2 regions of the Pelagibius sp. 7325 genome follow, and region 2 is predicted to be linked to the other one. Evidence: predicted binding sites of a transcription regulator. Region 2 holds the regulator's gene; the other holds the start of a gene.
The links. Region 2 encodes LexA, which represses DNA repair genes until DNA is damaged. Its sites were predicted from a motif close to ATGTTCTANTTTGGTTC; they were not measured.
Positions count from the first base shown of each region.

Region 1 (3,407 bases), on a different contig from region 2:
AGTATAGCTCTTGAACCGCGGCGGCGGGTCTCCATATTTCGTTTATTCGAATATTATCGAACTATCGAACATATAGGCGCGCTCCCGGGTTCACACAACCCCGGCGGCGCCGACCCAACCCAAACTGGAACCCGAACCCGAAGGGACCCCCCATGTCGTCGCTGTTCTCCCCCTTCTCCCTCAAGGACGTCACCCTCAAGAACCGCATCGCCGTCTCGCCCATGTGCCAGTACTCCGCCACCGAGGGCGTGATCAACGACTGGCACCATGCGCATCTGGCCGGCCTCGCGCGCGGCGGCGCCGGGCTGGTGGTCGCCGAGGCGACCGCCGTATCGCCGGAAGGGCGCATCACGCCGGGCTGCGCCGGGCTGTGGAACCAGCGCCAGGCCGAGGCCTTCGCGCCCGCCGTCGCGGCCATCAAGGCGGCCGGCGCGGTGCCGGGCATCCAGATCGCCCATGCCGGCCGCAAGGCCAGCGCCAACCGCCCCTGGGAAGGTGACGACCATATCCCGCTGGGCGATCCGCGCGCCTGGGAGACCATCGCCCCCTCCGCCCTGCCCTTCGGCGCCAACCTGCCGCGCCGCCCGCGCGCCATGACTAAAGGCGACATCGCCCGCGTGCAGCAGGACTACGTCGCCGCCGCCGAACGCGCCCGCGCCGCCGGCTTCGAGTGGCTGGAGCTGCACTTCGCCCACGGCTACCTGGCGCAGTCGTTCCTGTCGCCGCACTCCAACCAGCGCGACGACGAATACGGCGGCACCTTCGAGAACCGCAGCCGCTTCCTGGTGGAGACCCTGGAGGCGGTGCGCGCCGTCTGGCCGGAAAACCTGCCGCTGACCGCGCGCCTGGGCGTCATTGAGTTCGACGGCCGCGAAGAGACCTTCGAGGAAGCGATCGCCCTGGCGCGGGTGTTCGCCGCCAAGGGCCTGGACCTGCTGGACGTCAGCATCGGCTTTTCCATCCCCGGCGCGCAGATCCCCTGGGGCCCCGCCTTCATGGCGCCGCTCGCCGCGCGGGTGCGCAAGGAAGCCGGCATCCCGACGGCGACCAGCTGGTTCATCAACGATCCGCAAGAGGCCGACGCCCTGATCCGCGACGGCCAGGTCGATCTCGTCATGCTGGGCCGTGCCCTGCTCGCGAACCCCCACTGGCCCTACGAGGCGGCGCTGGCCCTCGGCGTCGCCGATCCGGCCTGGGTGCTGCCGGCGCCCTATGCCCACTGGCTGGCGCGCTACCGCCCGCAGCGCGCCGAGGCCGCCGCATAAGTTGCAGCCGCGCCCCGGAAACACGGCATGCGACAAGAACATCGGAGAACATGCCGTGTTCCGGCGGCCGGGGACCGAGCTAGATTTTGTAGTCCTGACAACCCCGACCGCTAGTTGAAGTAGTGGTTCGGCGAAGCAATCCTGACGAATCGGTGGCGCCGATTCGGACCAGGGATTCCGCCGGCTACAAGCGTTTATTTTCCTGTTTTGTTCTTGTTTTATTCATGGTTTGGGGCTACGTTCCCCTCCATGGTTGATCTGATCCCCGACCGACCGAAGAAGGGCCGTGGCGCCGTCAGCAACGCGAGCGGCCGCTACGAGCCCTTCACCCGGGTCGCCATCGACGACGGCTGGAACGATCCGGACGGCAGCGTCGGACCGGACGGCTTCGGCGAACCGCCAATGTCCCCCGCGGCTCCTCCGACCGAGGTGACCTGGGACGCGACCCGCAGCATCATCACCCGCAATTCTTCGCCGGACGTCCCCTTCGACCGCTCGATCAACCCTTACCGGGGCTGCGAGCACGGCTGCATCTACTGCTTCGCGCGGCCGAGCCACGCCTGGCTCGGCTATTCCCCGGGGCTCGACTTCGAGACCAAGATCCTCGCCAAGCCCGAAGCGGCCGCGCTGCTGCGCAAGGAACTTGCGCGCAAGGCCTACAAGGCGGAGCCCATCGCGCTGGGCACCAACACCGACCCCTACCAGCCGGTCGAGCGACGCCTCGGCATCACCCGCGCCATCCTGGAAGTGCTGAAGGAGACCCGCCATCCCTTCACCATCGTCACCAAGTCCAACCTGGTGCTGCGCGATCTCGACATTCTGGCGCCCATGGCGCGCGAGAACCTGGTGCGGGTGATGATCTCGCTGACCAGCCTGGACAGGAAGCTGTCGCGGGTGATGGAGCCGCGCGCGCCGACCCCCGAGCGCCGTCTGGAGGCGCTGCGTACCCTCAACGCCGCGGGCGTGCCGGCCGGCGTGCTGACCGCACCGATGATCCCGGCGATCAACGACGCCGAGCTGGAGGCCTTGCTGGACGCTGCCGTGCGCGCCGGCGCCAGGCACGCCGGCTACGTGCTGCTGCGCCTGCCGCTGGAGATCAAGGAACTCTTCACCGAGTGGCTGGAGACGCACTTTCCCGAGCGCAAGGCGAAGGTGCTGAACCTGGTACGCGACACCCGGGAGGGCGGGCTCTACCAGTCCGAGTTCGGCCTGCGCCAGCGCGGCAGCGGCGTCTACGCCGACCTGCTGCGCACCCGCTTCAAGCAGGCCGAGCGGCGCCTGGGCTTGAACCGCGGCCTGGCGCCGCTGGACGTCACCCGGTTCGCCGCGCCGCGCGACGCGGCAAAACAGGCCGACAAGCGCCAGCTGTCGCTGCTGTGAGGGCCCTCCGCTTCCCCCGTTAATCCCTTAAACGCTGATTTGTGTTAGCTTTCCGGCATGGAAGGCCACACCAGCAACATCACCGAACTGGCCATCGTCGTCGTGGGCGCGATGGCCTGCGGCTTGCTGATGCGCCATTTCCGCCAGCCGATCCTGCTGGGCTACATCATCGCCGGCGCAGTGCTCGGCCCCTCCGGCTTCGGCTTCGTGCAGAGCCGCGAGCAGGTCCAGCTGCTGGCCGAGCTGGGCGTCCTCATGCTGCTGTTCTTCATCGGCATGGAGCTGAACCTGCGCGACTTCCGCGCGGTGTGGAAGGTGGCGGTGCTGACCACCGCGTTCCAGATCGTCGTCGCCTTCCTCGGCATGTACCTCCTGGGCCTGCTGCTCGACTGGCCGATGGCGCTGACCGTGGTGGTCGGATTCGTGGTGGCGCTGTCGTCGACCGCCGTCGCGATCAAGATGCTGGAGGAGATCGGCGAGAAGCGCACCCGCGTCGGCTACGTCACCATCGGCATCCTGATCGCCCAGGACCTGGCGGTGATCCCGATGATCCTCATCATCGGCGCCTTTCACGGCGACGGCGGCATCGGTGCCCTGGCCATTGGAAAGATCGTCATCTCCATCGTCTTCCTGGCGCTGATGATCGCCTATCTCGGCAAGCGCAAGCGCGTGCGCCTGCCTTTCGCCAAGGGGGTCGGGCGCAACACGGAGCTGACCCCGCTGGCCGGGCTCGCCTTCTGCTTCGGCGCCGCGGCGGTCTCC
Region 1 is NZ_JBBKAH010000002.1:215,029-218,435, forward strand. It holds gene WDC82_RS02910 (NADH:flavin oxidoreductase/NADH oxidase) at 153-1,265, shown strand; gene WDC82_RS02915 (PA0069 family radical SAM protein) at 1,515-2,645, shown strand; gene WDC82_RS02920 (cation:proton antiporter) at 2,703-3,407, shown strand, end outside.
Region 1: WDC82_RS02915 (PA0069 family radical SAM protein) is a predicted target of LexA. The motif match lies at 1,473-1,489, and genes of this name have one in related genera.

Region 2 (3,407 bases):
CATGGTCATGATCGTGCTTCTGGCCGTCCTGCTGGACCGGCGGGCGCTGTCGCTGCGTCTCGTCGCCTGCGCCGCGGCGGTGATCCTGCTGGTGGCGCCGGAGAGCCTGATGACTGCGAGCTTCCAGATGTCTTTCGCCGCCGTCACCGCGCTGATCGCGGCCTACGAGGCCTGGGAATGGCGCCGGCCGATGCGGGAGACGGCGCGCGGGCCGCTGGGGCGGCTGGCCGGCTACGTCGCCGGCGTCGCCGCGACCTCGGTGATCGCCATGCTGGCAACCGGCCCCTTCGCCGCCTTCCACTTCCACCGCCTGGCGCTCTACGGCCTGCCGGCGAACCTCCTCGCCGTGCCGCTGACCGCGTTCTGGATCATGCCCTGGGCGGTGCTGGCGGTACTGCTCATGCCGTTCGGGCTGGAGGGCTTGGCGCTTGCGCCCATGGGCTGGGGCATCGAGCTGCTGCTGACCGTTGCCGCCACCGTGTCCGGCTGGCCGGCGGCGGTGCTGCAGGTACCGCCGATGCCCGACTGGGGCCTCGGCCTCGCCGTGCTCGGCGGGCTGTGGCTCTGCCTCTGGCGCGGCCGCTGGCGCTGGGCGGCGCTGCCGGTGATTCTGGCCGGTGCGCTGAGCCCGCTCGCCTTCGACCCGCCAAGCCTGCTGGTCAGCGGCGACGCCCGCCAGGTCGCGCTGCGCGATCCGGAGGGCCGGCTCTGGGTGCCCTCCCAGCGCGGCAGCCGCTTCGTGCTGGAAACCTGGGAGCGCCAGGCCTTTGCGGCGGAGACCGTGACCTGGCCGAAGCTTGGCGAGGCGGCGGCAGGGCGCCTGAGTTGCGATCCGCTCGGCTGTCTTTATACGCAAGAAACGCTGCGCGTCGCCGTCCTGCAGGACCCGCGCGCGGCCGACGACGACTGCGGCCGGGCCGACGTGGTGATCAGCCTGGAACCGCTGCGCCGTCAGCCCTGCGCGGGACCGGCGGTGGTCATCGACCGCTTCGACCTCTGGCGCTACGGCGCCCATGCGGTGTGGCTGGAGGGCGGGGGGATCACCGTCCGCACAGTGGCGCGCCAGCAGGGCGCGCGGCCGTGGTCGCCGTTTCCGGCGCGGCGGCCCGAGTGGCTATCGGAAGACGAAGATCAGTAGCGGCGGAGCAGGCCGACGAGGCGTCCCTGGATGGTGACCCGCTCGGGTGGGAAGATGCGGGTTTCGTAGGCCTTGTTGGCCGGCTCCAGCGCCACGGCGCCGCCTTTGCGGCGCAGCCGCTTCAGGGTGGCTTCCTCGTTGTCGATCAGGGCCACCACGATGGCGCCGTTCTCGGCCGTCTCGCAGCGCTCGATGACCACGGTGTCGCCGTCCAGGATGCCGGCGTCGATCATCGAATCGCCGTCCACCTCCAGGGCATAGTGCTCGCCGGTCCCCATCAGGGCGGCGGGGACGTCGACGTAGTTGGAATAGTCGCGCAGCGCCTCGATCGGCGTGCCCGCGGCGATGCGCCCGTATAGCGGCAGCTGCAGGGCCTCGCTGTCGCCGCCGGCCTGGGCGCCGGGAATGGAGGAGGAAAAGCCGCCGCGGATCACCTTCGGCGCGAAACCGGTACGCGGCACCGCGGGCGCCGGCGCTTCCTCATGGGACTGGTTGGCCGCCTCGATATCATTGGGCAGGCGCATCACCTCGACGGCGCGGGCCCGGTGGGGCAGGCGGCGGATGAAGCCGCGCTCCTCCAGGCCGGTGATCAGCCGGTGGATGCCGGATTTGGACTTCAGGGCCAGCGCCTCCTTCATCTCGTCGAAGGAAGGAGAAACACCGTTCTTTTGCAGATGCTGATGAATGAAGAGCAGAAGCTCGTGCTGCTTTCTGGTGAGCATCGTTGCTGGACCCCCGGGTGTCGTCGTTCGTCACGAATGAGACACAAAATGTGGAACAAAACAAAAACCTTCCCTCGTGTTCTAGTTTAGTTCTCAAACAGCGTCAAGAGCTATGTCCGGAACCTGGCAGGGGTCGGGCCGCGCAAAAGGATAGCAAAAAAGGGCGGAAAACCGGGCGCAGGGGTCAGGTGTAGGGGGTCAGACGCCGGGCAGCAGCTGCTGCAGCGCCAGGACCTCGACCTGGTCGCCCTTGGCCGCGGCCGGGGCGTGGGGGGCCCGCACGATGAGGCCGTCGGCGGCGGCGAGGAGGGCCAGCATGGAGGAATCCTGGCGGCCATAGGGTGTCGCCGTGCGGCGCCCGTCGCCGTTCTTGGCGACAGTGGCGCGCAGGTAGTCCTGCCGGCGGTCGTTCTGCGGCAGGTCGGCGCCCAGCACCATCTGTTCCACCGGATGCGCCGGCACGTCGAGGCCGAGCAGGGCATTCAGCGCCGGGCGGGCGAAGAGCAGCGAGCAGACCACGGCGGAGACCGGGTTGCCCGGCAGGCCGATGACAGGGGTGCCGCCCAGCTGGCCGAACATCAGTGGCTTGCCCGGGCGCATGGCGATCTTCCAGAAGTCGAGCTGCATGCCCTGGCGCCCCAGCACCTTCTGCACCAGGTCGTGCTCGCCAACCGAGGCGCCGCCGGCGGTCAGCAGCAGGTCGGCACCCTTGGCGCCGGCGGCCAAGGCAACGAGGCTGTCTTCGCGGTCGGCGGCGATGCCGAGTTGCACCGGCTCGCCGCCGCAGGCGCGCACGAAGGCGGCGAGGGCAAGGCCGTTGGAGCTGACGATCTGGCTCGGGCCCAGCGGCTCGCCGGGCATCACCACCTCGTCGCCGGTGGCGAGGATGGCGACGCGCGGGCGCCGCCGCACCGCGACCCAGGGATGATTCATGGCGGCGATCAGACCGACGTCGCGCGCCGTCAGCAGGCGCCCGGCGCGCGGGCCCGGATCGCCCGCGGCGAAGTCGAGCCCGGCCGGGCGCACGTAGTTGCCCGGCCTGCAGGACTCCTTCACCGTGACCTTCTTGCCGTCCGGCCCGTCGGCGGCCTCGGTATCCTCCTGGATGACGATGGCATCGCTGCCCGGCGGCAGCGGCGCGCCGGTGAAGATGCGCACCGCCTGGCCCGGCGCGAGGGTGCCCTCGAAGAGGCCGCCGGCCGGCACCGCGCCGATGACGTCCAGGGTCGCCGGGACCTTCACGACGTCCGCGGCGCGCACGGCATAGCCGTCCATGGCGGAGACAGCGTGCGGCGGCTGGGTGACGCGGGCCGTCACGTCGGCGGCGAGCACGCGGCCGAAGGCCTCGGCGATGCTCACGGTCTCGGACGGCAGCGGCGCGAAGGACCCGACGATGCGCGCCAGCGCCTCGGCAACGGGAATCATCAGGGCGCCTCGAAGCTGCCGGACTTGCCGCCGGCCTTCCGGGTCAGACGCACCTCAGTGATGCGCATGCCGCGGTCGACCGCCTTGCACATGTCGTAGACGGTGAGCGCGGCCACGCTGAC
Region 2 is NZ_JBBKAH010000009.1:264,108-267,514, reverse strand. It holds gene WDC82_RS19655 (ComEC/Rec2 family competence protein) at 1-1,138, shown strand, start outside; gene lexA (transcriptional repressor LexA) at 1,132-1,860, opposite strand; gene glp (gephyrin-like molybdotransferase Glp) at 2,059-3,285, opposite strand; gene moaC (cyclic pyranopterin monophosphate synthase MoaC) at 3,285-3,407, opposite strand, start outside.